DNA from 4 places in the Micromonospora sp. BL1 genome. Region 1 is predicted to be linked to each of the others. Evidence: riboswitches for the same ligand, from Rfam matches in the RefSeq annotation. Region 1 holds a riboswitch; each other region holds the start of a gene.
What was found. A riboswitch is a leader RNA that binds a small molecule or an ion and turns the genes downstream of it on or off. The one in region 1 is predicted to bind cyclic di-AMP.
Positions count from the first base shown of each region.

Region 1 (7,480 bases):
CAACCTGAAGTACGCCTCGGTCGCCCAGCAGCGGCCCATCGGCGCCCTTGCCACCACGCCCGCGCTGACCCGGGACGCCGCCGCAAAGACGGCGCGCGCCCAGCTCACGACCGTGAACGCGGTCGAGGGCACCACGCTCGTGGTCTACACGCTCGGCGCCGCACCGGCACTGGCCTGGGAGACCACGGTACGCGGCACCGGCGCGGACGGCCCCAGCCGGCTCACCGTCGACGTCGACGCCCGCACCGGCGCGGTCCTGCGCAAGCAGGAGCACGTGGTGCGCGGCACCGGCACCGGCGCCTGGAACGGGCCCAGCCCGCTGACGCTCAACACCACCCAGTCGGGCTCGACGTACACCATGAAGGACCCGACGGTCACGAACCTGAGCTGCCAGGACGCGGCGAACAACACCACGTTCAGCGGCTCCGACGACGTCTGGGGCAACGGCACCGCCACCAACAAGGAGACCGGCTGCGTGGACGCGCTGTTCTCCGCGCAGACCGAGCACAAGATGCTCGCCCAGTGGCTGGGCCGCAACGGTGCCAACGGCAACGGCGGCTACTGGCCGATCCGGGTGGGCCTCAACGACCAGAACGCCTACTACGACGGCAGCCAGGTGCAGATCGGCAAGAACACCGCCGGTCAGTGGATCAGCTCGCTGGACGTGGTGGCGCACGAGATCGGCCACGGCATCGACGACAACACCCCCGGCGGCATCTCCGGCGGCGGCACGCAGGAGTTCGTGGCTGACACGTTCGGCGCGGCCACCGAGTGGTTCGCCAACGAGCCGTCCAGCTACGACGCGCCGGACTTCCTGGTCGGCGAGAAGATCAACCTGGTCGGCTCCGGCCCGATCCGCAACATGTACAACCCGTCCGCGCTCGGCGACCCGAACTGCTACTCCAGCAGCATCCCGTCGACCGAGGTGCACGCCGCGGCCGGCCCGGGCAACCACTGGTTCTACCTGCTGGCCAACGGCAGCAGCCCGACCAACGGGCAGCCCTCCAGCTCCACCTGCAACGGCAGCAGCGTGACCGGCCTGGGCATCCAGAAGGCCATGAAGATCATGTACAACGCGATGCTGCTGAAGACGTCGTCCTCGTCCTACCTGAAGTACCGCGTGTGGACGTTGCAGGCGGCGAAGAACCTCTACCCGAGCGGCTGCACGGAGTTCAACGCGGTGAAGGCGGCGTGGACCGCGGTCAGCGTACCGGCCCAGTCGGGTGAGCCGACCTGTGCCGGCGGCACCCCGACGCCCACGCCGAGCACCACGACCACTCCGCCGTCGGGCGGCTGCTCCGGCAACAAGCTCGCCAACCCGGGCTTCGAGTCGGGCAACGTGAGCTGGAGCGCCTCGTCCGGCGTCATCACCACCGACAGCGGCCAGGCCGCACACGGCGGCTCGTACAAGGCGTGGCTGGACGGGTACGGCTCGTCGCACACCGACACGCTCAGCCAGTCGGTGACGATCCCCGCCGGATGCCGGGCGACGTTGAGCTTCTGGCTGCACGTCGACAGCGCGGAGTCGACCACCAGCACCGCGTACGACAAGCTCACCGTCAAGGCGGGCAGCACCACGCTGGCCACCTACTCCAACCTGAACAAGGCCACCGGCTACGTGCAGCGGTCCTTCGACATCTCGTCGCTCGCGGGCACCACGGCGACCATCTCGTTCAGCGGCGTGGAGGACAGCTCGTTGCAGACGTCCTTCGTCGTCGACGACACCGCGGTCACCCTGAGCTGACCGTGGCGTAGCGCGGCCGGTCGTCGTCCTCCCGGCGGCCGGCCGCCTCGTCGTGCCAGAGCCTCGTCGTGCCAGAGCCTCGTCGTGCCAGAGCCTCGTCGTGCCGGCCGGGCCGTGCCGGGCGTCGCGGGGTCGCGGCGCCACGCGGCCGTCGGGTCAGGCCGGGCGGCCGGCCCGGGACGGGGTGCCGCGGTCGCGGTGGATCCGCGCGGCCGCCTCGTGCATCGCGCGGCCGAACAGCTCGGCCTGGTCGCCCATGGTGCCGAGCCGTGCGGCGAGCGCGTCGGCGTCGGCCCGCGCCGACGCGCTGACCTGGGCGTCCAGCTCGGACAGCGCGGCGTTGGCGGCGGTGACGAGGTGTCCGCAGAGGACGTCGAGGCGCTCGCCGGCCAGCTCCGGGTCGACCGTCACGGAATCCAGCCGGCCACCCTGGACGGCGACCGCGCGGACCCGCCCGCCGGCGGCCGTGCCCTCGGCGCGGAGCAGGTCGCCCGGCTCGCCGTCGGCGTGCGCCGAGGCCCGGGAGCGCATCGCGGTGAGCGCCTGCTGCGTGCGGGTCAGCAGCTCGTCGAGGCTCGCGGCCGCCGAGAACGGGTCGTTGGTCATTTCCGCGCTTTCTTCACGTCTTAGCCGAGCACCGTGACCCTAGCAACCGGCTCCGACGAATCGCGGTCACCGGCTGTCGCGGGCCGCGCCCCGGCGCCGCGAGCAGGCCGGACACCGGCGACGCGGCGTGTCGCGGACGGGTGAACGCCCGGCCGGACGGACCGGCCGGGCGTTCTCCGGCCGCTGTCAGCGCAGGCGCAGCCGCTGACCGGGGAAGATCAGGCCCGGGTCGTCGCCGACCACTGCCCGGTTGCGCTCGTGCAGGGCACGCCAGCCGCCGTCGACGCGCTGCGCCACGGCGATCTCCGACAGGGTGTCCCCGCGCCGGACCACGTACGTCCCGGCACCGCTCGTGGGCTGCGGCGCGGCCTTCGTCGCGGGCCGCTCCGGCGCGGCCCTGCGCGGGGCCGGCCGCTCCGGGGCGGCCTTGCGCGGAGTGGCCTTCGTGGTGGCCCGCTCGCCGGCCCCGGCCGACCCGGCGTTCGCCGAGCCGCCCTTCCTGCCGCAGACCGGCCACGCGCCGATGCCCTGACCGCGCAGCACCTTCTCGGCGACGGCGATCTGCTCGGAGCGGCTGGCCAGGTCGGCGCGGGCGGCGTACTTCTTGCCGCCGTAGCCGTTCCAGGTGGCGCGGGAGAACTGGAGCCCGCCGTAGTAGCCGTTGCCGGTGTTGATCTTCCAGTTGCCGCCTGACTCGCAGCGCGCGACCGCGTCCCAGTTGACGCCCGCGCTGGCCGGGTCGGCCGGGCCGAAGAGGGTCGCGGCGCCGACGGCGGCGCCGGCCAGAACCGCCCCGAGAGCGGTACGGCGGCTTCGGGCTGAGTATTCAGTTGCCATGTGGATTCCTCCACGCCGACGAGGTGAGCTGTCGGGTTCGGGCCGAGGAGCCCGGCCGCCGGTGGCGGCTTCACCCCGAGGTGACGATGCACCGTGGAACGCGTGGTTCCCCCGCTCCCGCGCGAGGTTCGGTTACCGGGGACGGCGGCGGGATTTGGCGTTTCCGGCCCGCGGTGTCCGCGTCTGCGAACGAAACCGACGCTAGGAGCGTTTTGCGACGATCGTCCACTTCTTGTGATGCTCTTCACCCGGCCGGGCTACCGGCGGCGGCGCTACGGTGGCAGGGCCAGGCAAGATCACGGGAGGACGGGACGGATGACCGATCACGGACACGAGCTGACCTTCGGCGGCTTCCTCACCCCCGCCGCCGGGCAGCCCGACCAGGTGGTGGCGCTCGCCCGGCTCTGCGAGCAGGTCGGGCTGGACCTGGTCACGTTCCAGGACCACCCGTACCAGCCGGGCTTCCTGGACACCTGGACGCTGATGTCCTACGTGGGCGCCGCCACCGAGCGCATCCGCCTGGCCGGCAACGTACTCAACCTGCCGCTGCGCCAGCCGGTGGTGCTGGCCCGCAGCATCGCCAGCCTGGACCTGCTCACCGGCGGCCGGGTCGAGCTGGGGCTCGGCGCGGGCGCGTTCTGGGACGCGATCGAGGCGACCGGCGGGCGGCGCCTGTCCCCCGGCGCCGCCGTCGAAGCCCTGGACGAGGCGATCCGGGTGATCCGCGAGGTCTGGGACACCGACCGGCGCGGCATGATCCGGGTCGACGGCGAGCACTACCGGGTGGTCGGTGCCAAGCGCGGGCCGGCGCCGGCGCACCCGGTGGGCATCTGGGTCGGCGCGTACAAGCCGCGCATGCTGCGCCTGGTGGGCCGCGCCGCGGACGGCTGGCTGCCGTCCCTGTCGTACCTGCCGAAGGGCCCCGACGAGCTGCCCGCCCTGAACGCGCTCGTCGACGAGGGTGCCCAGGCCGCCGGGCGCGACCCGGCCGCGATCCGCCGCATGCTCAACGTGACCGGCACGTTCGCCCGTTCGTCGGCCGGTTTCCTGGCCGGGCCGCCGGAGCAGTGGGTGGAGGAACTGGCCGGGCTCACGCTGGAGCACGGCATCACCACGTTCATCCTCGGCAGCGACGAGCCGCGCGCGATCCAGATCTTCGGCCAGGAGGTCGCGCCCGCCGTGCGGGAGCTGGTCGCCGCCGGGCAGCACCTGGTGGACGTGCACGACCATCTGCGCCAGGAGCTGGCCCAGGTGCGCGACCTGCTGGAACAGGTCAAGCAGGGCTCGGTCACGCCGGGCCGGGCGCGGGCCGCGCTGAACGAGATGACCATGCGGCAGAACAACTGGACGCTCGGGGCGTACTGCGCGGCCTACTGCACGATGGTCACCCAGCACCACGGGCTGGAGGACGCCTCGATCTTCCCGCACCTGCGCCGATCCGAGGCCGGGCTGGCCGCCGTGCTGGACCGCCTGGAGGAGGAGCACGTGGTGATCCACGGCGTGGTGGAGAGCGTGGACCGGGCACTCGTGGAGCTGGTCCGCCGGCCCGGCGACTTCACCGGACTCCAGGAGGCGGTGGACCTGCTCACCGACACGTTGCTGTCGCACCTGTCGTACGAGGAGCACCAGATCGTCGAGCCGCTGGCCCGGCACGGTTTCTTCCCCGGCCAGCTGTGAGGTAGCTGACTTTTGGTTCCTTAAGTCAGGGGGGTACCGTCGACGCCATGACGGACCTCCTTGCGCAGCGTGACTCCTGGTCCACCGCCAACTGCTCGATCGCCCGGGCGCTCGAGGTGGTCGGCAACCGCACCACGCTGCTCCTGCTGCGGGAGGCGTCGTTCGGCACCCGCCGCTTCGACGACTTCGCCCGGCGGGTCGGCGTCAGCGAGCCGGTGGCCGCCGCACGCCTCAAGCAGCTCGTCGCCGACGGGCTGCTCGACCGGCGTCCCTACCGCGAGCCCGGGCAGCGCACCCGCGACGAGTACGTGCTCACTGCGAAGGGAAGCGACCTGATCCCGGTGCTCGTCGCGCTGCGGCAGTGGGGCGACGCGTACGCCGCCGACGAGGCCGGCCCGGCGGTCCGGGTGGCCCACGACGAGTGCGGCGCGCCGGTGCACGCGCGGCTGCGCTGCGACGCCGGGCACGACGTACCGCCCGGCGAACTGGCCGTCCTGCCCGGTCCGGGCCTGCTGTCCGCCTGACCTCCCTTCCCCACCACACCTCGGAGCGAGACCATGAAGATCGCTGGAAGCACCGCCCTGGTCACCGGCGCCAACCGCGGCTTCGGCCGGCACCTGGCCGCCGAACTCGTCGCGCGCGGCGCCACCGTCTGGGCCGGCGCCCGCAACCCGGACACCGTGGACCTGCCCGGCGTCACCCCGGTACGCCTCGACATCACCGACCCAGCGTCGGTGGCCGCCGCCGCCGAGCGGGCCGGTGACGTGACGCTGCTGGTCAACAACGCCGGCGTGAGCACCGGCACCGACCTGCTCGACGGCGACCTCGCGCAGATCCGGCTGGAGCTGGAGACGCACTACCTCGGCACGCTGTCGGTGGTACGGGCGTTCGCGCCCCGGATCGCGGCCAACGGCGGCGGCACGATCCTGAACGTGCTGTCGGCGCTGTCCTGGTTCACGTTCCCCGGCGTCGGCGCGTACGGCGCGGCGAAGGCCGCCGAGTGGTCGATGACGAACGCCCTGCGCGTCGAGCTGGCCGGCCGGGGCGTCCGTGTCGCGGGCCTGCACGTGGGCTACATGGACACCGAGATGGCCGCCGCCGTCCCCGGCCCGAAGGCCGACCCGGCCGACGTCGCCCGGCTCGCCGCGGACGGCATCGAGTCCGACAGCTACGAGATCCTGGCCGACGACGTCGCCCGCCGGGTCCAGGCCGGACTGTCCGGCGGCGTGGCCGCGCTCTACCCCGCACTCCCCTGAGCCGACCCGTCTTCGCCGAGGTGGCGGCGCCACCTCGGCAAGACGGTTCCGCTGCCACAACTACCGCCCGAGGTCCCTCCATCTGGGACCAGCCTCCCCCACTCTGGGACACCCCAGCGTGATCAACACCAGCTCGCCGAGGTGGCCGGGTCAGAGCCCGTGGGATGCCGCCACTTCGGCGCAGTGGTGTCGATCACGCGGCTGCCACGACTACCGCCCGGGCACAGTCGATCAACAGCCGGTGCCCCCCGCGCGGCGCTCCGCCCCATCCACCCCGACCCACACCTGCGCACCCGGGCAGCCCTGCCGATGCGGGCGGAAGCCCTCACCGCCCCGGTCATCCCTCCAGGTGGGATCGATCTTCCCCACCTGGGATACCCCAGCGTGATCAACACCAGTTCGGCGAAGTGGCGGGGTCAGAGCCCGTCCGATACCGCCACTTCGGCGAGCTGGAGTGGATCACGCAAGTCCGCCGGGGTGGGTCGGGCGAACCGGGTCGGGGTGGGGCTACAGGCCGCGGGCCAGGCGGTCGGCGAGGATGCGGGTGAACCGGGCCGGGTCGGCCAGCTCGCCGCCCTCGGCCAGCAACGCCATGCCGTACAGCAGCTCGGCGGTCTCGGTCAGCGCGGCGGTGTCGCCGCCCTCCCCGTGCGCCTTACGCAGCCCGGTGACCAGCGGGTGGGCCGGGTTCAGCTCCAGGATCCGCTTGACCTGCGGCACCTCCTGGCCCATCGCCCGGTACATCTTCTCCAGCGTCGGCGTCATGTCGTGCGCGTCGCCCACCACGCAGGCCGGCGACGTGGTCAGCCGGGTGGACAGACGCACCTCCTTGACGCTGTCGGCGAGCGCGCCGCCGAGGAACGCGAGCAGGTCGGCGTACTCCTGGCGCTCCGCCTCGGCCTTCTCCTTCTCCTCCTCGGTCTCCAGGTCGACCTGTCCCTTGGCGACCGAGCGCAGCGTCTTCCCGTCGTACGCGCCGACGCGCTCGACCCACACCTCGTCCACCGGGTCGGTGAGGAGCAGCACCTCGTAGCCCTTGGCGCGGAACGCCTCCAGGTGCGGCGAGTTCTCGATGGTGGCCCGGTTCTCGCCGGTGGCGTAGTAGATCTCGGTCTGGCCGTCCTTCATCCGCTCCACGTACGCGCGCAGCGTGGTGGGCTCGGCCGGGTCGTGGGTGCTGGCGGCGCGGACCAGCTCCAGCAGCGTCTCGGTGTTGTCCGGGTCCTCCAGCAGACCCTCCTTGACCACCGCGCCGAACTCGGTCCAGAACGTGCGGTACGACTCGGCGGACATGTCCTTGAGCGTGGCGAGCACCTTCTTGACCAGCCGGCGACGCACCGCGCGGATCTGCCGGTCCTGC
Region 1 covers NZ_RCVK01000308.1:6,583-14,062, reverse strand. Annotated here, with positions in the region: gene EAD96_RS23240 (M4 family metallopeptidase) at 1-1,744, shown strand, start outside; gene EAD96_RS23235 (YbaB/EbfC family nucleoid-associated protein) at 1,901-2,350, opposite strand; gene EAD96_RS23230 (transglycosylase family protein) at 2,537-3,187, opposite strand; cyclic di-AMP (ydaO/yuaA leader) riboswitch at 3,186-3,331, opposite strand; gene EAD96_RS23225 (LLM class flavin-dependent oxidoreductase) at 3,503-4,864, shown strand; gene EAD96_RS23220 (helix-turn-helix domain-containing protein) at 4,912-5,388, shown strand; gene EAD96_RS23215 (SDR family oxidoreductase) at 5,422-6,120, shown strand; gene htpG (molecular chaperone HtpG) at 6,628-7,480, opposite strand, start outside.

Region 2 (7,480 bases), on a different contig from region 1:
GAGCCGCTCGACCACGTCGACCTTGTCGGCGGGCAGCACCTCCGCGATCACCTCGTCGATGCCGACCTCGGCCGCCACCGCCTTCGCCACAGTGGTGTTGTCGCCGGTGAGCAGCACCGGCTTCAGGCCCAGCTCACGCAGCCGGGCGACCGCCGCCCGGCTGGTCGGCTTCACCGCGTCGGCCACCGCGAGCACACCGCGGGCCCGCCCGTCCCAGCCGGCCAGGATCGCCGTCCGCCCGGCGGCCTCCGCGCCGGTCGCGGCCCGCACGACCTCCTCGGGTACGTCGAGACCCCGCTCCCGCAGCAGCCGGGCCCGGCCGACCACCACGGTCCGGCCGTCGACGGTGCCGGTCACGCCCAGCCCTTCGGCGTTGGCGAACTCGCCGACCGGCGGCAGTGCCCCGGCCTCGGCCGCAGCCTCGGCGACGGCGCGCGCGATCGGGTGCTCGGAGGCGGCCTCCAGCGCGCCGGCCACCCGGAGCAGCTCGGCGGCGTCCTCTCCGTCGGCCGGCAGCACCTCGGCCAGCGCCATCCGGCCGGTGGTGACGGTGCCGGTCTTGTCCAGCACCACTGTGTCGACCCGGCGGGTGGACTCCAGCACCTCCGGCCCCTTGATCAGCACACCGAGCTGCGCGCCGCGCCCGGTGCCGACGAGCAGCGCGGTCGGCGTGGCCAGGCCGAGCGCGCACGGGCAGGCGATGATCAGTACGGCCACCGCGGCGGTGAACGCGGCGGTCGGCCCGGAGCCGGTGCCGAGCCACCAGCCGAGCGTGCCGGCGGCCAGCGCGATCACGATCGGCACGAACACGCCGGAGATCCGGTCGGCGAGCCGCTGCACCGCCGCCTTGCCGGTCTGCGCCTGCTCCACCAGCCGCGCCATCTGGGCGAGCTGCGTGTCGCCGCCGATCCGGGTGGCCCGGACCACCAGCCGGCCGCCGGCGTTCACAGTCGCGCCGACCACGGCGTCGCCGGGCCCCACCTCGACCGGCACGGACTCGCCGGTGAGCATGCTGGCGTCGACCGCCGACGTGCCCTCCTCGACCACGCCGTCGGTGGCGACCTTCTCGCCGGGCCGGACCACGAACCGGTCACCGACCGCGAGCCGGCCGACCGGGATCCGGGTCTCCTGCCCGTCGCGCAGCACCGCCACGTCCTTGGCGCCGAGTTCGAGCAGGGCGCGCAGCGCCGACCCGGCGGTGCGCTTGGAGCGGGCCTCGAAATACCGCCCGGCCAGGATGAACACGGTCACCCCGGCGGCGGCCTCCAGGTAGATGTTGCCGGCTCCGTCGCCGCGGGTAATGGCGAAGCTGAACGCGTGCGTCATCCCGGGCATGCCGGCGGTGCCGAGGAACAGGGCCCAGAGCGACCAGCCGAACGCGGCCAGCGTGCCGAGCGAGACGAGCGTGTCCATGGTCGCGGCGCCGTGCCGCAGGTTGACCAGCGCGGCGCGGTGGAACGGCAGCCCGCCCCAGACCACCACCGGGGCGGCCAGGGTGAGCGAGGCCCATTGCCAGTAGTCGAACTGCCAGGCCGGAACCATGGCGAGCACGATCACCGGCAGGGTGAGCACGGCGGAGACCCAGAGCCGCGTACGCGCCGTGCGCAGCTCGTCCACCGGCTCCCCGGCCGTGGCGGCGTCCGCCTGCTCGGGCGGCGGCGGCACCACTGCGGTGTAGCCGGTCTTCTCGACGGTGGCGATCAGGTCGGCCGGCGCGATGTCGTCGGCGTACCGGACGGTGGCCTTCTCGGTGGCGTAGTTCACGGTCGCCTCGACGCCGTCCATCCGGTTGAGCTTCTTCTCGATCCGGGCGGCGCAGGACGCGCAGGTCATCCCGCCGATCGCCAGTTCGATCAGGTTCGGCGCGGTGGGCAGCGCCTTTCCCGTGGCAGTCATCGCGGCACCTCCGGCGCTCAACTGTGCCCGTGCCCCGGGGTGCCGTGTCCGGCGTCCGGGGTCGGTGCGGTGGTGGATGCCGGCGCGGCGGGCGCGGGCGCGGTCCGGTCGCCGGCCAGGACGGTGAACTCGGCGGTGTGCACCGCGTCGCCGTGCCGGAAGTCCAGGTAGAGACGGTACGCCCCGGCGGAGGGCACCTCGGCCGCGAACGTGATCGCCGGACCGGCGGGGGTGCGCCCGTCGCCGGGCATCCCCTCCGGGTGCACGTGCAGGTACGCCAGGTCGCCCTGCCGCAGCGCCACCAGGTGCCCGTACGCGCCGAGGTAGGGCTGAAGGTCGGTGACCGGCCGCCCGTCGCGGCTGACGGAGAGCGTGAGCCGGCTGGTGCGGCCCGGCTCCGGCGTTCCGGCCAGGGTGACGGTGTAGCCGTCGACTGTGGTGCTGGTCACCGGCGCCGGCAGCGGCCTGGCGGTCAGCTCGCCGGGGACCGTGACGTCCAGGCCGAGGGTCAGCGGCTCGCCGCCCTCGGGGGTGAAGTCGGCGAAGGCCCGCCAGACGCCGGGGCCTCCGAGCGGCGAGGCGACCCGCCAGGTGCCGTCGCCGGTCATCTCCGGGTGGACGTGCCGGAACCCGGACAGGTCCCGGCGGGCGACGATCAGGTGCATGCGCTTGTCGTGGGCCACCTCGAAGCGGGTGACCGGCGCGCCGTCCGGGCCGGTGATCCGGAAGGCGAACTGCCCGGCCGGGGCGGTGGCGGGCTGGAACGTGTAGCCGCGTTCGGAGACGAGCAGCCCGCCGGGCAGGTGCGCGGAGGCGCCGCTCTCGTCACCGTGGCCGGTGTCGCCGGCCCCGTGGTCGCTGTCGCTGTCGTCGTGGCGGGTCTCGGCGGCCGGGGCGACGGGATCGGCCAGGTTGCCGATCCCGTACGCCGCGCCGAACACCGCCACGAGGCCGAGGGCGAAGCCGCTGAGCTTCGTCGCCGTGTTCATGGTGTCTCCTCGGTTTCTACGGGTCGTCGGACCCGTCACGCACCGACGAGGTCGTAGCCGGCCTCGTCGACCGCCGCGCGGACCGCGTCCGCGTCCAGCGGGTTCTGACTGGTGACGGTGACCCGGCCGCTGGCCAGGTCGACCTGGACGTCGGTGACGCCCGGCAGTGCGCTCAGCTCGGTGCTCACCGAGTTGACGCAGTGCCCGCAGGTCATGCCGCTCACCTGGTAGGTGGTCTCCATCTCGCCCTCCGATCTGATACCCCCCAGGGGTACGTTCGGAACGTTAGCATACCCCCGAGGGGTACGCTATCCTCGGTTTCATGACCGCGCCGTCCAGCCCGACCCGGGGCTACACCGCCAGCAAGGACCAACTCCTCGCCCGGCTCCGCCGGATCGAGGGCCAGGTCCGTGGCATCGAGAAGATGGTCGAGGACGACCGATACTGCATCGACGTGCTGACCCAGATCTCGGCCATCCAGGCGGCGCTGGACAAGGTCGGCCTGGGCCTGCTCGACGGCCACGCCCGGCACTGCATGCACGAGGGCGCCGCCGAGGGCCGGGCCGACGAGATGGCGACCGAGATGATGGCCGCCGTCGGCCGCCTGATGAAGCGCGGCTGAGCGGGACCTCCGGCCCTCGTAGCGGGGCACATCGACCCGCGCCGACGCGGTCGTGCCGGTCGTACCGTCGAAGTGGCGGGCAGGCCGGCCCGGCGGACCCGCGGCGACGGACGGAGGGCGGCCCGATGATGTGGCAGAGCCCGATGATGGGCTGGATGTGGATCTGGTCCCTGCTGGTGCTCGCGGTGCTGGCGGGGCTCGTCTGGGCGGCCGTGCGGTGGACCGGCCCGCAGTACCTGGGCCCGACGACGGCCAGGCGCATCCTGGACGAGCGGTACGCCCGCGGCGAGATCGACGAGGACGAGTACCGGCGACGCCGGGCCGGCCTGGGCTGATCCGCGCGGAGCGCGTCACGGTCACGGTGCCCGGAAGCGCCCGGCCGGGTTGCCTACCATGGCCGGGCGACGACCCGGACGTGGTCGACACGTCCACGCCGGCCGGGTGACCAGACCGGTCCGGCGGACCAGGCGTCGCCGCGACCGTTGGGAGAGACGCCATGGGTGCCGACCACACCCACCCCGCACCCGCCGCGCCGCCGGGCGTACGACGGCTGCTCGTCGCCGTGGTGGTGCCGCTGTTCGTGATCACCGTGATCGCGGCGCTGGTGCTCTGGCCCCGGCAGGACCGGGAGCCGGTCGGCGGCGCGGACGTCCCCCGCTACCACGGCACCGTGACCCGGGTGGTCACCGAACCCTGCCCGCCGACCCCGGAGTCCCCGGACGGCGCAGGTGGCCCCTGCGGCACGGTGACGGCGACCGTCGAGCAGGGCCCGGACGCGGGCCGGCAGGTCGAGACACCGATCCCGGCCGGGCCGGGCGCACCCCGGGTCGCGGTCGGCGACGAGGTCGTCCTGGTCGAGCTGACCGACCCGGCCGACCCGGCGGTGAAGTCCTACAACATCGCCGAACACCAGCGCGGCACGCCACTGATCTGGCTGATGGTGCTCTTCGCCGCCGCGATCGTGGCGTTCGGCCGCTGGCGCGGTCTCGCCGCGCTCGGCGGCCTGGTGGCCAGCTTCGCCATCCTGCTCGGCTTCGTGCTGCCGGGCATCGGCGCCGGTCAGCCTCCGCTGCTGGTGGCGATCGTGGGCGCCGCGTTGATCATGTTCGTGGTGCTCTACCTGACCCACGGCGTCACCGCGCAGACGTCGGTGGCGGTGCTCGGCACGCTCGGCAGCCTGGTGGTCACCGGCGTGCTCGGCCTGCTCGCCACGTCCGCCACCCACCTGACCGGATTCGGCAGCGAGGACGCCACCACGCTGTCCATGTTCCAGGGCGACGTGGACCTGCACGGCCTGCTGCTGGCCGGCATCATCATCGGCTCGCTGGGCGTGCTGGACGACGTCACGGTCACCCAGGCGGCCACCGTCACCGAACTGGCGCACGCCAACCCCGGCCTGTCCCGGCGGCAGCTCTACCGGGCCGCGACCCGGGTCGGCCGGGCGCACATCGCGTCCACCGTCAACACCATCGTGCTGGCGTACGCGGGCGCCTCGCTGCCGCTGCTGCTCCTGCTGGTCGCCGACTCCCGCCCGGTGAGCGAGATCCTCACGAGCGAGTTCCTCGCCCAGGAGATCGTCCGCAGCGCGGTGGCCACGCTCGGCCTGATCGCCGCCGTACCGCTGACGACCGGACTGGCCGCGGTCGTGACCACCGCCGGACGGCGCTCGCGCGGCGCGGAGCCGGCGCCACCCGCGGCCCGGCCGCCGGCCGGACGGGACGACGCGCTGGAGGCGCTCGGCGGCGGGAAGAGCACGGAGGCCGCATGGTGACACTCCGCAGCGTGACCATCGATCTCAAACGCGACGCTGGTCACGGTGCGCCACGGCGAAATCTCGCTATTGGTCGGCTTCCGGACGTAGATCCTCAGGAGTGCTGTCAGGTAACCTCGCTGCCGGTCACCGCCGAAGGCGCGCACCGGCGCCAGCGGTGCCGCCGCCCAATCGCCCGCGGGCGAGCCGGGGAACCAGGTACATGGGGTGAATCCGCGACAGCGGTAGGGGCCACTTCCGTCCCGAACCCGTCAGCTAACCCGGTCGGCGGCCGACGGAAGGGAACACTGTGACGGCACCCCTGCGCCGCTGGCTGACACCCGTGGTGGCCGTGCTGACCTCGCTGGCAGTGCTGGCCGGGCCGGCCCCGGCGACCGCGGCCCCCACCGCGGCGGCACCCGGCACCCCCTCGGGGCACGAGGAGGACGGCGAACCGCCGCTCATCACCGAGGCGATCGACGCCGCCAACCGGAACTTCCTCCAGGCCAAGGCGAAGCTCGCCAAGTCGCAGGACCGCCAGCGGCGGCTGGCGGCCGAGGTGAAGACGGCACAGGCCGAACTCGACGCGCTCAGCCCGCAGGTCAACCAGCTCGCCGCCCAGTCCTACCGGACCGGCCGGATGGGCGCCATGGCGATGCTGCTGGAGAGCAACTCACCCGACTCGTTCGTCCGCCGGGTCAACGCCCTGGACGAGCTGAACCTCCTCAACGCGCAGCGCCTGGCCGCCATCAACGCGGTCAAGACCCGCGCCGAGCAGGCCAAGATCGCGCTCGACGCCGAGGTGCGCGAGCAGGAGAAGCAGAAGAACGCGATGGAGCGCGAGAAGGTGCAGGCCGAGCGCGCGCTGAAGCTCGTCGGCGGTCTCGGCTTCACCGGCGGCCTGGTCTCCGCCACCTCACCGGTCGCCAAGATCGCCCCCGGCCGCACGGCCGACGGCGGCTGGAAGGCCGAGTCGTGCAGCGAGGACGACCCCACCACGTCGGGCTGCGTCACCCCGCGCACGCTGCACGCGTACAAGGAGGTCCGGCGCGCGGGCTTCAAGCGCTTCGTGGGCTGCTACCGGCCCGGCGGGCCGTGGGAGCACCCCAAGGGCAAGGCGTGCGACTGGTCGCTCCAGAACAGCGGCTTCGCGCCCTGGCACAACAACGACACCCGCCGGTACGGCAACGAGGTCGCCGCGTTCCTCATCCGCAACGCCGACCGGCTGGGCATCTACTACGTCATCTGGAACCGGCAGATCTGGTTCCCGGCCACCGGCTGGAGTTCGTACAGCGGACCGTCGAACCACACCGACCACGTCCACATGTCGCTGCTCTGACCCGGACACGGTAAAAGGGGCCGCCCTCGGGCGGCCCCTTTTCGTCTTCCCGGCGGCTCAGCCGGCCAGCGCCGGGTCGGCGGGCGCCGCCGGAGCGGGCAGCGGGGCCGGGGACTGCGCCACGGTCCGCACCTCGCCGCCGGCGAGCCGGTACGACATGCCCACCACCGTGCACCGCCCGGCCGCCACCCGCTCGGCCAGCACGGCGGAGCGGGCCAGCAGCGTCTCGACGGTCTGCGCGATGTGCACGTCGATGATGCCGTCGAGGTCGTTGACGCCCTGGCGGGAGGCGCGCAGCAGGCTGGGCGATACCGCGTCCACCACCGCGCCCAGGTGCCCGACCAGGGCGGCCCCGGTCCGGAACCCCTCCCGGGCGGCCTGGACCGCGCCGCACGAGTCGTGCCCGAGCACCACCACGAGCGGCGTGCCGAGCACGGTGACCGCGTACTCGACGCTGCCGAGCACCTCCGGCCCGGCGGTGTGCCCGGCCGTACGCACCACGAAGAGGTCACCGAGACCGCGGTCGAAGATGATCTCGGCGGCGAGCCGTGAGTCGGAGCAGCCGACGATCACCGCGAAGGGATGCTGGCCGTCGGCGACAGCCGCGCGGTGCCCGGCGTCCTGATTCGGATGCTGCGGGGCACCGGTGACGAACCGGTGGTTACCGGCACGCAGTTCGGTCAGTGCCTGCTCCGGGGTGCTCGGCGTCATGTCCCTCACCTCGTCTACCTGGGGAACTACCGGGCCGAACGGCCTCGCGACCCACGGTCACACGCACCTCGGGGCCCGTCAAGATTCGTGATACGCATTTCATACTTTCCCGTTGCCACCCGCCCTCGGCCCGCGCCGATTCGGCCGGTGGCGGCGGTGGCCATAGCATGACC
Region 2 covers NZ_RCVK01000222.1:20,021-27,500, reverse strand. Annotated here, with positions in the region: gene EAD96_RS12945 (cation-translocating P-type ATPase) at 1-1,896, opposite strand, end outside; gene EAD96_RS12940 (hypothetical protein) at 1,914-2,885, opposite strand; gene EAD96_RS12935 (heavy-metal-associated domain-containing protein) at 2,921-3,127, opposite strand; gene EAD96_RS12930 (metal-sensitive transcriptional regulator) at 3,208-3,507, shown strand; gene EAD96_RS12925 (SHOCT domain-containing protein) at 3,633-3,842, shown strand; gene EAD96_RS12920 (YibE/F family protein) at 4,004-5,278, shown strand; cyclic di-AMP (ydaO/yuaA leader) riboswitch at 5,433-5,564, shown strand; gene EAD96_RS12915 (hypothetical protein) at 5,568-6,596, shown strand; gene EAD96_RS12910 (carbonic anhydrase) at 6,654-7,307, opposite strand; gene EAD96_RS12905 (helix-turn-helix domain-containing protein) at 7,475-7,480, shown strand, end outside.
Region 2: another riboswitch for cyclic di-AMP. It lies ahead of EAD96_RS12915 (hypothetical protein); the one in region 1 lies ahead of EAD96_RS23230 (transglycosylase family protein).

Region 3 (7,480 bases), on a different contig from region 1:
TTCGTCTCCACCACCGCCGAGGGGCACACGCACACCGCGTACGGTCTCTCCCCCCGGATCACCCGGCTGATCCGCCTGGCCGAGACCACCGGCGCCGGGGTGCTGGCCCGCTGCGGCGGCTGGCGGCCCCCGCACGCCCTGCTGCGCGCGCTGCGCCCGAGCATTCGCTGGATGCTGTTCGGCGACCGCTGCGACCCGGCGGACATCCGGCTGGTCACCTCGGCGGTGGCCCGGGCCACGCTGCGCTCGATCGGCGGTTTCCGCGCCTCGATCGGCGCCCAGCACCGGCTGGAGACACTCGCCGCGCTCGGCGGGCTGCCGGCCGCCGCGCTGGTCGGGGACCGGGACCGGCTCACCCCGCCGCCCTGCGCCGAGTCGATCGCGGCGGCGCTGCCCACCACGGAGCTGACCGTCTGCCCGGGCGCCGGGCACATGCTCATGATGGAGCGCCCCGACGCGGTGAACGCCGCCCTCTCCGGCGTGCTGGACCGGGTGCTGGCGGCCCGTCCCGCGACCCGCCTCTGAGCGTTCCCCACCTCCGGGCGGCACCGACGTACGCCACGTGCGCGGCATGCCCCGGCGTGCCGGTTGCCGGCGGCCCGTACCCTCATTCAGCCCGTCGTGCCCTCCGAACACAGGAGCATCCGCGTTGACCGACCAGACCACGCTGGACCGGGAGATCGCCGCCGAGCAGCGCCACCTCGACCGGGTGTACGCCCGGCTGGCCGAACTGCGCCGGTCCGCGGCGGAGGCCGAGCGGGAGGGCTACCGGCTGGCCCGGGTCGGCAACTTCGGCGCGCTGGTCGAGCGGGACGCGATGGTCTTCCACGCCGCCCAGCGCCGGCACGTGCTGGACGCCGAGCACGAGGGACTGGTGTTCGGCCGGCTGGACCTGCGGACCGGGCAGGTGCTGCACGTCGGCCGCCTCGGTGTGCGGGGCGTGGACGCGGAGACGCTGGTGGTGGACTGGCGGGCACCCGCCGCCGCCGCGTTCTACCAGGCCACGCCCGCCGAGCCGCGCGGCGTGGTGCGCCGGCGCACGATCCAGTCCGCCTCGGAGAAGGTCACCCGGATCGAGGACGACCTGCTGGACCCGGAGGCCGCGCCGCCGGACATGGCGGTGGTCGGTGACGGGGCGCTGCTGGCCACGCTGTCCCGGGCCACCGGCCGGGGCATGCGGGACATCGTCGCCACCATCCAGCGCGAGCAGGACGAGGCGATCCGCTCCCCCGGCAACGGCGTCACGATCGTCTCCGGCGGCCCGGGCACCGGCAAGACGGCGGTGGCACTACACCGGGCCGCATACCTGCTCTACTCCGACCGGGCGCGGTACGCCGGCGGCGGCATCCTGGTGGTCGGCCCGTCCGGCGTGTTCGTCGAGTACATCGCCTCGGTGCTGCCCTCGCTGGGCGAGGAGACCGCCACGCTGCACTCGCTCGGCTCGCTGTTCCCCGGCCTGTCCGCGTCCCGGACCGACCCGCCGGACGTGGCGGCGGTGAAGGGATCGCTGCGGATGCGCCGGGTGCTGGAACGCGCGGTACGCGACGCGGTGCCGGACTCCCCCGCCGAGCTGCGCCTGCTCTACCGGGGCGAGCTGCTGCGCCTGGAGCGCCCCGCGCTGGACGCGATCCGGGACCGGACGCTGGCCCGGGGCGCGCGCCGCAACGAGGTGCGCCGGGCGGCGTTCGACGCGGTGCTCGCCGCGCTCTACGCGCAGGCCCGCACGCTGCGTGTGGGCCGGTTGCCGGAGCAGCCCGCGTTCGAGGACGAGATCATCGAGCGGCCGGAGTTCCGCGAGTTCCTCAAGGCGTGGTGGCCCCGGCTGCACCCGCGGCACGTGCTGGACTGGCTGGCCCGCCCGGACCGGCTGCGCCGCTACGCCGGGGGGATCCTGTCCTCGGCGGAGATCCGGTTGCTCGGCGACGCGTACCGGAGCCTCGCGACCGAGGGGCTGACGGTGGCCGACATCGCGCTGCTGGACGAGTTGGACGCGCTGCTCGGCAAGCCGGTGCAGCGGGCCCGGCCCAAGCGCGACCCGTACCAGCTCGCCGGTGGCGTGCGCGAGCTGAGCACGTACGCCGACCGGCAGCGTGCCGCCCGCGCGGCGGCGCGGGAGCGTCCGGACGACTACCGCGACTACGCGCACGTGGTGGTGGACGAGTCGCAGGACGTCTCGCCGATGCAGTGGCGGATGGTCGGCCGGCGCGGGCGGCTGGCGTCCTGGACCGTGGTCGGCGACCCGGCGCAGACCGCCTGGACCGGCGACCCGCAGGAGCTGGACCGGGCCCGTGACCAGGCGCTGGGCCGGCGCAAGCGGCACCGCTACGAGCTGACCACCAACTACCGCAACTCGGCGGAGATCTTCGCGGTGGCGGCGGCGGAGATCCGCCGCCTCTACCCGGACCTGCCGCTGCCCGCCGCGGTCCGGTCCACGGGTGTGCCGCCGGTCGAGCGCACGGTGCCCGCCGCCGACCTGCCGGCGGCCACCGTCGAGGCGGCCGAGGCGCTGCTCGCGCAGGTGGAGGGCACCGTCGGCGTGATCACGCCGGTGCCGCGCCGGGACGAGGTGGCGGGCTGGCTGGGCGGGCTCGGCGCGGGCCGCCTCCAGGTCGTCACCAGCCTTCAGGCCAAGGGCATGGAGTACGACGGCGTGGTGCTGGTGGCGCCGGGTGAGATCCGGGCCGATCCCGGCTCGGGCGTCCGCACGCTCTACGTGGCGCTGTCCCGGGCGACCCAGCGCCTCACCACGCTCGACCCGGTGGGGTGACCGGCCCCGCCGCCACCCACAGTTCACTTGCATACATAGCGATGTGAACATACATTGGGCCGGGCCGGTACGCGGCAGGGAGGGTGTTGGCGTGGGCGCAGGTCATGACCACAGCGGTGCGGTGGCCAACGCGGCACACCGCCACCGGGGCCGCCTCTGGGCCGCGTTCGCGCTGCTCGCCGCCCTGATGGTGGTCGAGGCGGTGGCCGCCTTCACCACCGGCTCGCTGGCGCTGCTCTCCGACGCCGGGCACATGTTCACCGACGTCCTCGGCATCGGCATGGCCCTCGCGGCGATCACCGCCACCCGCCGGGCCGGCACCGACCCGCAGCGCACGTTCGGGCTCTACCGGCTGGAGGTGCTCGCCGCCCTCGCCAACGCCGTGCTGCTCGGCGCCGTCGCCATCTACGTCCTGGTCGAGGCGGTACGCCGCTTCGGCGAGCCGCCGGAGGTGCTGGCCGGCCCGATGCTGGTGGTGGCGGTGCTCGGCCTGCTCGCCAACATCGTCGCGTTCGCGCTGCTGCGCGCCGGGTCGAAGGAGAGCATCAACCTGCGCGGGGCGTACCTGGAGGTGCTCGGCGACCTGCTCGGCTCGCTCGGCGTGATCGCCGCCGCCCTGGTCATCGCGGTGACCGACTGGTGGTGGGCGGACCCGCTGGTCGCCGTCGGGATCGGCCTGTTCATCCTGCCGCGCACCTGGCGGCTCGGCCGGGCCGCGCTGCGCATCCTGGTGCAGGCCGCGCCGGAACACCTCCAGGTGACCGCCGTGCACGACCGGCTGGCCGCCGTACCCGGCGTGGCCGAGGTGCACGACCTGCACGTCTGGACGCTCACCTCGGGCATGGAGGTGGCCTCGGCGCACCTGACCACCGACCCGGGCGTGGACCCGGCCGGCGTGCTGGCCGCCGCGCGGGCCGCCCTGCACGAGGACTTCTCCATCGATCACGCCACGTTGCAGGTCGAACCCGGAGCGTCGGCCGGAGTGTGCGGACAGACCGAGTGGTGATTAGGACACACTTAAATCACTGTGGCTAATGTAGTCTTATGCCGGTTTTGCCCCGCCTAGTGGCACTGCTCCACGGAGCCGTGCCCGGGCAGCGCCGGTAGTCTCGGTCGCGGCCGCACCCGCGGGCGCCACCGGCCCCGGTGGGGCGGCCGTCGCCTAATCGTCCGCAGGGACGAGCCGGGGAACCACGTACGTGGGGTGCATCCGCGTCAGCGGTAGGGATCTTCCGTCCCGAACCCGTCAGCTAACCCGGTCGGCGCTGACGGAAGGACGTGTGAATGCCCCCAGTGGCACCTGTACGACGGACGGCCGCCCGGTTGGCGGCCCTGCTCGTCGCGACGCTGACCCTCGGCGTCGCGACCGTTCCGGCCTCCCCCGCCTCGGCGGCACCCGCGACCGGCCTGCTCGCCGCCGCGCCCGGCGACGACGAGGGCGGCACGCCCGAACTGCGCGCCCAGCTCGACGCGGCCAGCAAGGGCTGGCTGGAGGCGAAGGCCGCGCTCAACCGGTCGGTGAACCGGCAGAAGCAACTCAACGAACAACTCAAGACGGTCGGCGCCGAACTGGCCGTTCGGGACGCCAAGGTCGGCGAGATCGCCGCCGTGGCGTACCGCAACGGCCGCCTCGGCACCGCCGGGGCGCTGCTCGGCAGCAGCAGCCCGGAGGGCTTCATGGACCGGGCCGCCGCGCTGGAGCAGGTCGCCGCGCACGAGGACCGCACGCTGCGCGACCTGATCGCGACCCGTGACGAGGCCACCCGCACCCGCACCGAGCTCGACGGCGAGATCCGCGAGCAGCGCAAGCAGGTGGCGGTGATGGGCAAGCGCAAGGAGCAGGCCGAGCGTGCCCTCGAGGTGGCGAACGACCGGGCCTCGCGCAGCAGCAGCGGCGGTGGCAGCGTCCAGGGCACCTCCAGCAAGAACGCGAAGCCCGCGCCGCGCAACTCGGACGGCTCCTGGCCGTCGGAGTCGTGCAGCGTCAACGACCCGACCCCGGCGAACGGCTGCATCACCCCACGCACGCTGCACGCGCTGCAACAGGCCAAGGCGGCGGGCTTCACCCGGTACGTCTCCTGCCACCGGCCCAGCGGCTCGGGTGAGCACCCGAAGGGGCGCGCCTGCGACTTCGCCGCGCAGAAGAGCGGCTTCGGCGGCGTGGCCACCGGCGGCGACCGGACGTACGGCAACAACCTGGCCGCGTACTTCGTGCGCAACGCCGACCCGCTCGCCGTGCTCTACGTGATCTGGTTCAAGCAGATCTGGCTGCCCAGCAGCGGGTGGAAGTCGTACAGCGGCGGCAACGGCGACCCGTCCAGCGACCACACCAACCACGTGCACCTGTCGGTGTACTGAGCGCGCCCTGGAGGGCGGCCGGATCAGGCCGGCCGGCCCTCCAGGGTCGCTCCGAGACGCGCCGCCAGGCCCAGGTGAGCCGCCCGGGCCTGGCGGAACGCGTACCCGAACAGCGGTGCCGGTGCGGTGAGCGTGATCTCCACGTCGATGCGTACCGTGCCGTCGGGCTCGTCGCGCAGGCGGGTGTGGTTGCGTACCGTCGTCGCGGGCTGCTGCCGCGCCACGGTGACCACCTCGTCCTCGCCGGCGATCAACACGTCCGCCTGGTACGTGACCGGGAAGTGCAGCGGGCCGAGTTGCAGCCGGTCGGTGATCGCGTAGCTGGCCAGCGCGCCCGGCCGGGCCGGCAGCTTCCGGACCCGGACGATCAGCGGATGCAGCTCGCCCTGGCGACTCAGGTCACCCAGTAGCGCCACCGCCTCGGCCCGGGTGCACCGGGCCTGCACGGTGTAGCTGAAGCTGTCGCTGCTCTGCAAGCGGGCCCCCTCGCCGTCGTGCGTCGCGACGATCGTCCCGTACCGACGCCGGACTGGCAACGGGTAGAAGGTCCCCTGGCAGCAGGGGGTGTGAACGGCGCTCAGGCGCCGGGCAGCACCTCGGGGGTGTCGTCGGCGAACCACGGCTCGGGCGCGCCGAACAGGCCGAGCAGGCCGGTCACCCAGAGCTGCCGGTGCACGAACCGGCTCGGCTCGGTGACCACCAGCTTGACGCCGCTGACCTCGCAGGTCTGGAAGCCCGCGACCATGGCGCTGATGCCGACCGAGTCGATGAACGTGACGAGCCGCATGTTCAGCTCGATCCGCGAGGGGCGGCCCTTCGCGAGCACTTCGGCGATCGCTTCCCGCACCTCGTACGCGGTGTCGACGTCGATCTCCCCACGGGGCGCGATCTGGACGACACCACCCGGCCGCACCGACTTCACGATCGACAGGCTCACGCGAGCACCTCCACTCGCCCATGACGGGCGCCTCATCAGTACGCGGGCCGCGACCGAGCGTATTCCTCCGACGGCCCGGTCGCCACCCCCCGGGATGAGCAATTCGCGAACTGGGCACACCTGGGCGTACCCAATCCGGACCTCCGGGTTCCAGTTTCCCCTTCAGGGCGGGCCGCGGCCAACCCTGCGGCCGGGCGGGCCCGGCCGATCCGCCGACCAGGGTAGCGGGCGCACGCACGTCCCGTGGGCACCGGTCCGGCGCGTTCGGGTGGTTCGTCCCGTTCGCTGCCCGGGCCGCCCGTGACCCGGACATGGTTTGCCAGGCGTGCCGGTGGGGCACTGCCCGAGACAGTGAACCCGCCGGATGGACACCGGAGTCCGAAGTGGCCGCCGGCCTTCGGCACCCGAGGAGGTAGAACGATGTTCGGATCCAACCTGCTGGACCGCCGGGGCAAGGCCGAGCGGGTCGCCGACCAGGCGTGGCAGCACCTGCTCTCCGCCGCCGGTTCCGCCGGTGACAGCGTGCGCGACGCCACCCGTACCGCCCGCCGCAGCTCCTCCGGCCTGGCCGACGACGCCACCGACCTGGTCGGCAGCGCCGCCGAGGAGGCACGCCGCCGGGCCGGTCTCGCGTTCGACGCGCTCGCCGGCCGCCGGCCCGCGCTGCCCTGGACGCTGCTGATCGCGGCGGCGCTCGCCGGCGCGGCGATCGGCTGGGCCGCCGGGACCGCGGCGCGCGCCGCCGGCAGCCGGGACCGCGCCGCGGACGAGATCGAGTTCGTGGACGTGGACCGGCCGAACTCCCCGGCCGGCCTGGACGGCTGACCCGCACAGTACGACGCGACGACGGCCGCTCCCGGGGCTCCCGGGAGCGGCCGTCGTGCTGCCTCACCCGGACCGGGCGAGGGCGGCTCACCCGGGACACGCGCAGGATCGCGGGTGCGGGACCACGTGCCCGCGCCGCGATCGACGGGAGGGAGAGCCGGATGGCCACCGACACGGTCACGCGTACCGACCGGGACATCCAGACCGCCGTGCTCGACGAGCTGACCTGGGAGCCGCGGGTCGGCCCGGACGAGATCGGGGTGACCGTCACCGAGGGCGTGGTGACGCTCACCGGCCGGGTGGACAGCTACGCCAAGAAGTGGGCCGCCGAGCGGGCCGCGCACCGGGTCACCCGGGTCCGTGCGGTCGCCAACGACCTCGCCGTCCGGATCGACACCGCGGCCGGGCGGGAGGACCCGGAGATCGCCGTCGCGGCCGTACGGGCGCTGGAGTGGGACGCGTTCGTGCCGATCGAGGCGTTGCAGGTGACCGTGGCCGACGGCTGGGTCACGCTGCACGGCGAGGTCGAGTGGGAGTACCAGCGGCGGGCCGCCGAACGCTCGGTCGCCCGGCTCACCGGCGTACGCGGGGTG
Region 3 covers NZ_RCVK01000416.1:47,348-54,827, forward strand. Annotated here, with positions in the region: gene EAD96_RS30465 (alpha/beta fold hydrolase) at 1-525, shown strand, start outside; gene EAD96_RS30470 (AAA family ATPase) at 650-2,767, shown strand; gene EAD96_RS30475 (cation diffusion facilitator family transporter) at 2,859-3,773, shown strand; cyclic di-AMP (ydaO/yuaA leader) riboswitch at 3,917-4,047, shown strand; gene EAD96_RS30480 (hypothetical protein) at 4,052-5,125, shown strand; gene EAD96_RS30485 (SRPBCC family protein) at 5,149-5,601, opposite strand; gene EAD96_RS30490 (STAS domain-containing protein) at 5,703-6,062, opposite strand; gene EAD96_RS30495 (hypothetical protein) at 6,483-6,887, shown strand; gene EAD96_RS30500 (BON domain-containing protein) at 7,049-7,480, shown strand, end outside.
Region 3: another riboswitch for cyclic di-AMP. It lies ahead of EAD96_RS30480 (hypothetical protein); the one in region 1 lies ahead of EAD96_RS23230 (transglycosylase family protein).

Region 4 (6,891 bases), on a different contig from region 1:
TCGAACTTCCCTCTCGCGAGGCGCCCGGCGGTCGGTTGCAAAGGAGTCCGTGCCGGTGGCAACCACGCCCCCTCAACGTCACGCCCCGAGCGCTCCACCCGGCCGGCGGGCCGGGTTCCAACGGGTGGTACGCCGTCTGGTCACCCTGGTCGCGGCCGCCGCGGTCGGCGCCGGGATGCTGACCGCCCCGGCGCACGCGGCACCGTCGGTCGACGAGATCGACGCGCAGATCGACAAGCAGTGGGAGCAGCTCGAACCCACCATCGAGCAGTTCAACAAGGTCCGCTCGCAGCTTCGGACCAACCAGAAGAAGTCCAAGGCGCTGAAGGACAAGATGGTGCCGCTGGAGCTGGCCTCCACGCTCGCCATGAACAAGGTCGGCGACATCGCGGCCCGGTACTACATCCAGGGCCCGTCGCAGGAGCTGGGCGCGCTGCTGGTGAACAGCAAGCCGGGCGCGCTGGCCGAGCAGCTGGTCATGCTGGACCGGATCGCCGACGACCAGCGCCGCCAGATCGCCGGTGTGCTCAAGGTGCGCGACGAGTACAACCGGCAGAAGGAGAAGCTCGACGCGCTGATCGCGCTGGAGATCAAGCAGCAGAACGACCTCGCGGCGAAGAAGAAGCAGATCGACTCGGAGATCAAGCGGCTGACCGCCATGCTCCCGGTGACCTCGATCCGCCCGGCGGGCTGCCCCAAGATCGACGGCGTGGTGAGCAGCGCCGCGCGGACCGCCATCAAGACGGCGTGCGCCCAGGTCGGTGACCCGTACGTGTGGGGCGCCACCGGCCCGAACTCGTTCGACTGCTCCGGTCTCACCCAGTACGCGTACAAGGCGGCCGGCATCTCGCTGACCCACTTCACCGGTGCCCAGTGGAACGAGGGCCGCAGGGTCTCCCGCTCCGAGGCCCGCCCCGGGGACCTGGTGTTCTTCGGCTCCGACCTGCATCATGTCGGGCTCTATCTCGGCAACGGGGTGATGGTGCACGCGCCACGTACCGGCAAACCGGTCCAGGTGTCGAGCATCAACACCCAGCCGCTCGCCGGCTTCGTCCGGGTCAGCTGACCCGCAACCCCTGACAGCGGGAAGGCCCCCGGTCCACACGGACCGGGGGCCTTCCCGTGTGCGGTGACGGTTCAGCGCGGCGCGCCGACCGGGGACGGCAGGATCAGCACGTCGTCCAGGTTCACGAACATGATCCGGTGACCGAACTGGACCTGCACGTAGCGGTTCTCGCCGCGGACCACGGTCCGGTCACCCGGTGCGGAACCGTCGAACGAGACCGCCCGGTAGTACTCGCCGGGCAGCACCCCGCCGACCGCGTACCGCTGGCCGGCGGCGAACGTGTACTGCAGCGGCGAGATGGCCTGGTACGGGATGGTGTCCGGGTAGGCGGCCTGCTCCGGGTAGGCCCGCCCGTACACCGGGATGGTGGCCTTGCCGGGCCGCGGCGTCACGACGAAGCCGGTGGCCCACTTGGCCGTCGGCGCGGAGGCCGGGTTGAGGAACCACGCCTTCTGGCCGAGGTACCAGATCGCCGTCCAGTCGCCCTGGCGGCCGGCGAGGGCGTACGTCTGGCCGGCCGAGGCGCGGGCGCCGTGGTCGGAGATGTACATGGTGTCCGGCGTGCCGTCCGGGCGCAGCCCGAGGTCGTTGACGAGCGGGGCGTCCGGGCTCGGCGCGGTCCGCAGGATCACGGCCGAGGAACCGCGCGACGGGCACGGCTCGGCCGGCGGCCGGGGCGTCGGGACGCCGGGAGGCTGCTGGTTGCAGCCGGTGAACGCGGGCCGGTTGGTGGCGAAGTCCGGGTCGATGGTGACCAGGCCGGTCCGGGGCGTGCCGGTGCCGCGGAACGGCGCCTTCATCAGGTCGAAGTAGTGCGACCAGTCCCAGTACGGTCCCGGGTCCCAGTGCATGCCGCCCACGTTGGCGGCGGTGATGCCGGGCACGTTGTCGTGGCCGATGATGTGCTGCCGGTCCATCGGGATGCCGAGCTTCAGCGCGAGGTGGCGCACCAGCTTGGCGGAGGTGCGGTACATCGCCTCCGTGTACCAGGTGCCCTGACCGGCGAAGCCCTCGTGCTCCAGGCCGATGGACTTCGCGTTGACGTACCAGTTGCCGGCGTGCCAGCCCACGTCCTTGGTCTTGATGTGCTGGGCGATGTAGCCGTCCACCGAGCGCAGCGTGTAGTGCCAGCCCAGGTAGTCGGCCCGCTTCACCAGGTCGACGCTCGGGCCGAAGTAGCCCTCGGTGTCGTGGATGACGATGTACTCGATCTTCTGCTGCTTCGGCCGGTCGCCCAGGTCGTGGTTGCCGTAGTCGCCCGGGTCGTCGCTGAGCTGCTCGTACGGCGCGGGGATCCACTCGCAGGCCAGCCGGACCGGGCACTCCAGCCCGTCCGGCCGTTCGGCGTTGCGCAGGCCGAGGCGGGCCAGGCGGGAACGGTCCGGCTGCGCGGCGGTGGCGGGAAGCGTGACCCGCTGGCCGTCGTCGGTGGTCCGGCTGGCACCCTGGCCGAGCTGGTCGTACACCTCGTCGGCGAAGGCCGCCGCCGCGTCGGAGGTGTCCGCGCCGGAGTACCGGGCCACCGCGGCGTACCAGGCCGCCGGGTCGGTGCCGGCACCGACCGGCCCACCCACGGCCTTCTGGTACGACGCCAGCAGCGCCGCGCCACCGCGGATGTTCGCGGCCGGGTCGGTCCGCAGCGTCCCCGCGTCGAGCCCGGTCAGCGCGGCGGCCGCGTCGAGCGTCTGGAGCGAGGCGGGCGGCAGCGGGGTCTCCCGCTTCGGCGCGGCGGCCGTGGCCGGGTCGAGCTTGAGCGGGCGGGCGTCGTCGCCGCGCGGGTCCTCGTCCTCGTCGACGTGGGCGCTGCCCGGCATGGCGAGGATGTGCGCGGCGTCGGTCAGGTGCATCGGGCCGTAGCCGCCGCTGGTGCTGGGCTGCCCGGTGTGGGTGTCCCAGCGGGACTCCAGATAGGAGACGCCGAGCAGCACGTTCTGCGGCACGCCGTACTCGGCCGCGGCGGCGGCGTATTGTTGTTGCCGGTCGCTCGCGGGCGCGGACGTGTCCGGCGCGGCGGTCACCGGGCCGGTCGTCGCCAGCGCGGTGGCTGTCGCCACGGCGGCGGCGAGCAGTATCCGTCTGCCCGACGGCGGGGCGGAGAGGTGCATCGAACCTCCTGGACAGGGATGGGGGTCACTGCGTTTCCACCCTCACTCCGCACACCCGTGAGGGTCAATACCTTTCCAGTGGGTAATCAGCCTTGAAAGAAAATTTCACCTCCGCGCAGGGCGCGGCACCGCATCGCGTACGGAGTGTCACGGCGCTGGAAGTTGCGGATCGATAACGGTGGTCCCTACTCTGGTGAATCGTCGGCCGCACGTCTCACCGTCCAACCCGGTCGGTGACGGTCCGACACCGCCGAGTCGCCTCCGGGCGAGCCGGGGAACCAGGTACCTGGGGTGAATCCGCAGCGATGCGGTAGGGCGGCTCCCTTCCCGCCCGAATCCGTCAGCTAACCCGGTAGGCGGTACGGAAGAAGGAGTACGGACGCCCGGTGGCACTCCATGCCCCGCGGCCGTCGTCGAACCGGTCGGTCGACCGGTCCTTCGTCGCGCCGCGTTCCCGCTGGTCCCGCTTCACCACCGCCCTCGCCGCACTGGTCGGCACCGCCGTCGTCCTGACCGGCGGCGCCACGGCGGCACACGCCGAACCCTCGGTCGCCGAGATCGAGGCCCAGATCGACCGCGACTGGAACAAGCTCGAACCGGTCATCGAACAGGTCAACGCCGTACGCGGGCAGCTCGCCGTGCGGCGCAAGCAGGCCGACGCGCTCGGCCGGCAGATCGCACCCCTCCAGGCCCGGGTGGACGCCGCACTCGGCCAGGTCGGCGGGCTCGCCGCCGACGCCTACAAGGGCGACAACCTCTCCACCGTGAACGCGCTGCTGGGCAGCCGCTCGCCCGGTGACCTGGTCAACGGCCTGGAACTGCTCGACCGCTTCGCGCACCGCCAGCACGAACAGGTGCGCTCCGTCGCCGCGCTGCGCGACGAACTGGCGGCGAAGAAGAAGCCGCTGGACGAGATGATCGCCGGCCTGGCACGTACCGAGGCCCAGCTCGCGGCGAAGAAGAAGCAGATCGATGCCGAGATCGCCAAGCTGGAGAAGCTGCGGCTCAAGGTGTACGGCAAGGGTGGCGGCGGCCCGCTGCGCCCGGCGCCGTGCCCGTCCGGCTACCCCGGCGGCCCGGCCGGTGCGGCGGTCAAGTTCGCCTGCGCCCAGATCGGCAAGATCTACGTCTGGGGCGCGGCTGGACCGGACCACTTCGACTGCTCGGGCCTCACCATGGCGGCCTGGGCCAAGGGCGGCGTCTCACTGCCGCACAGCGCACGCCAGCAGCACGGCGTGACGAAGCGGATCAGCCGGGCCGAGCTGCGCGCCGGTGACCTCGTCTTCTACTACAGCGACCTGCACCACGTGGCGATGTACGTGGGCGACGGCTGGGTGGTGCACGCCTCCCAGTCCGGCAAGCCCATCACCATGAAGCGGGTCGATGACGGCGACATCAACAGCTACGGCCGTCCCGGCTGAGGTCGTGCTCCGGGGCTCCGCCGGTGACGGCGGGGCCTCGGCGCGGCGCCCCCGGCGTTGGTGTCAGCGAGTCGGCCAGGTGCGCCAGCTCTGCCAGGACCGGCTCGGCGTCGGGCCGCGCTGCCCCTGGTAACGCGAGCCGTAGACGGCCGAGCCGTACGGGTGCTCGGCCGGCGAGGAGAGCCGGAAGATGCAGAGCTGGCCGATCTTCATGCCCGGCCAGAGCGTGATCGGCAGGTTCGCCACGTTCGACAGCTCCAGCGTGACGTGGCCGGAGAACCCCGGGTCGATGAAGCCGGCCGTCGAGTGGGTCAGCAGGCCCAGCCGGCCCAGGCTCGACTTGCCCTCCAGCCGCCCGGCGAGCTGGTCGCCCAGCGAGATCACCTCAAGCGTGGAGGCGAGCACGAACTCGCCCGGGTGCAGCACGAACGGCTGCCCCTCCGGCACCTCCACCATCGAGGTCAGGTCGTCCTGCTGGATCGACGGGTCGATGTGCGTGTAGAGGTGGTTGTTGAAGACCCGGAACAGCCGGTCCAGGCGTACGTCGATGCTCGACGGCTGCACCAGCGTGGGCTCGAAGGGCTCCAGCGCGAGCGTGCCGGCCTTGATCTCGGAGACCAGGTCGCGGTCGGAGAGCAGCATCGGAACACCATAGCGACCGGTGCGGGTGACCAGCGTGTCGCACTACATCTTCGTACACGTGTTCGATAGAGTGTCCACATGGCTTCCTGGTCCGAATTCGCCGCCGACGAGCCCCGCCTCGCCGACGAGATCCGCCTCCTGATGCAGCAGTACGGGCCGGGCTTCGGCTACCTCGCCACGGTCCGCGCCGACGGCGGCCCCCGGGTCCATCCCGTCTCCCCGGTGATCACCGACGACGGCCTCTGGTGCTTCGTCATCGACTCGCCGAAGCGCCGCGACCTCGAACGCGACGGCCGCTACGCGCTGCACTCGTTCCCGCCGGAGGAGAGCGACGACGAGGCGTACGTCGCGGGCCGCGCCCGGCCGGTGACCGACCCGGCCACCGTGGCCCGGCTGGCCCGGATCGCCCGCGCGTCGCCGCAGGGCGACTGGCGGCTGTTCGAGTTCACGGTCGAGGCGGCGATGCTGACCCGGCGCGACCCGGTGGCCCAGCCCGGCGCCGCCCCGCCGCAGGTGCGGGTCTGGCTCGACCCGCGCGGAGCCGAACCGGCCCGGCGGGAGCCGGTGGGCGCGGAGGCCCGGCGCGGCCGGCACGGCTTCGACACCCGCCGCCCGGCCGCCTGACCCGACCCGGAACGAAACGGTGCCGGCCCCGTCCGAGGACAGGGCCGGCACCGGTACGTGGTGCGAGGGTCAGGCCGCGCGGTAGGCGTTCCACGCGGTGAGCATGCGGCTCGCCTGGCCGGCGGTGAACTGGTACATGCAGGAGTCGTACGTGTAGTCCATGAAGTTGGTGATCGGGTCCTTGCCCGCGGTCGAGCAGGTGTCCCGCCCGGTCGGGCACTGGTACGCCGGGGACGCCTCGGCCGGGGTGTCGGAGACGCTGTCGCCCGAGCCGGAGCAGCCGCCCTGGAAGGTGTGGTAGAGGTTCAGCCAGTGGCCGACCTCGTGGGTGCCGGTGTCACCCTGGTTGTAGTTGGTCGCGGTGCCGCCGGGCAGCGACTCGTTGAGCACGACCACGCCGTCCATCTTGTCCAGCGTCCGCTTCGGGAACGTGGCCCAGCCGAGCAGGCTGTCGCTCAGCTCGCCGAGATAGATGTTCAGCGTGTTCTTGCCGCCCTCACGCAGCGAGGTCTTCATCGAGCGCTCGGCGGAGGAGCCCTGCACGATCGGGTACCACGACGGGTTGGTCACCCGGTTGATCTTCGTGAGCTGGAACCCGAACGCGGTGGCGGCGCCGCCGGTCGAGCCCGCGTACGACTGGTTCAGCACGGTGATCTGCTGGTTGATCATCGAGTCGGTGATGTTGCCACCGGCCCGGGTGCTGTTCTCCTGGATGACGTGCACGACGACCGGGATCGTCACGGTGGCCAGCGGCGCGACGGCGCCGGTCCGGAAGTTGGCCCGCTCGCGCTGCGCCGCGGCGAGGTCGGCCTCACGGTCACGGACCTGCTGGGCGGTCAGGTGGTTGGGGTCCAGCTTGGCGTTGCCACCCTTCGCGACGCGCGCGTTCGCGTGCTCGTCGGCGTGGGCGTCGGCCGGCTCGGCGCAGACGCCGGCCGGGGCGGCCGAGAAGGCCGAAGCAGCGGGGACGACGCCGACGGCGGCGGTGCTGAGCAGCAGCGCGAGGGTCGACGTCGCGACACCGGCGGTACGC
Region 4 covers NZ_RCVK01000411.1:17,728-24,618, reverse strand. Annotated here, with positions in the region: gene EAD96_RS30110 (C40 family peptidase) at 56-1,066, shown strand; gene EAD96_RS30105 (N-acetylmuramoyl-L-alanine amidase) at 1,138-3,171, opposite strand; cyclic di-AMP (ydaO/yuaA leader) riboswitch at 3,410-3,544, shown strand; gene EAD96_RS30100 (NlpC/P60 family protein) at 3,558-4,592, shown strand; gene dcd (dCTP deaminase) at 4,656-5,234, opposite strand; gene EAD96_RS30090 (pyridoxamine 5'-phosphate oxidase family protein) at 5,313-5,858, shown strand; gene EAD96_RS30085 (zinc metalloprotease) at 5,928-6,891, opposite strand, start outside.
Region 4: another riboswitch for cyclic di-AMP. It lies ahead of EAD96_RS30100 (NlpC/P60 family protein); the one in region 1 lies ahead of EAD96_RS23230 (transglycosylase family protein).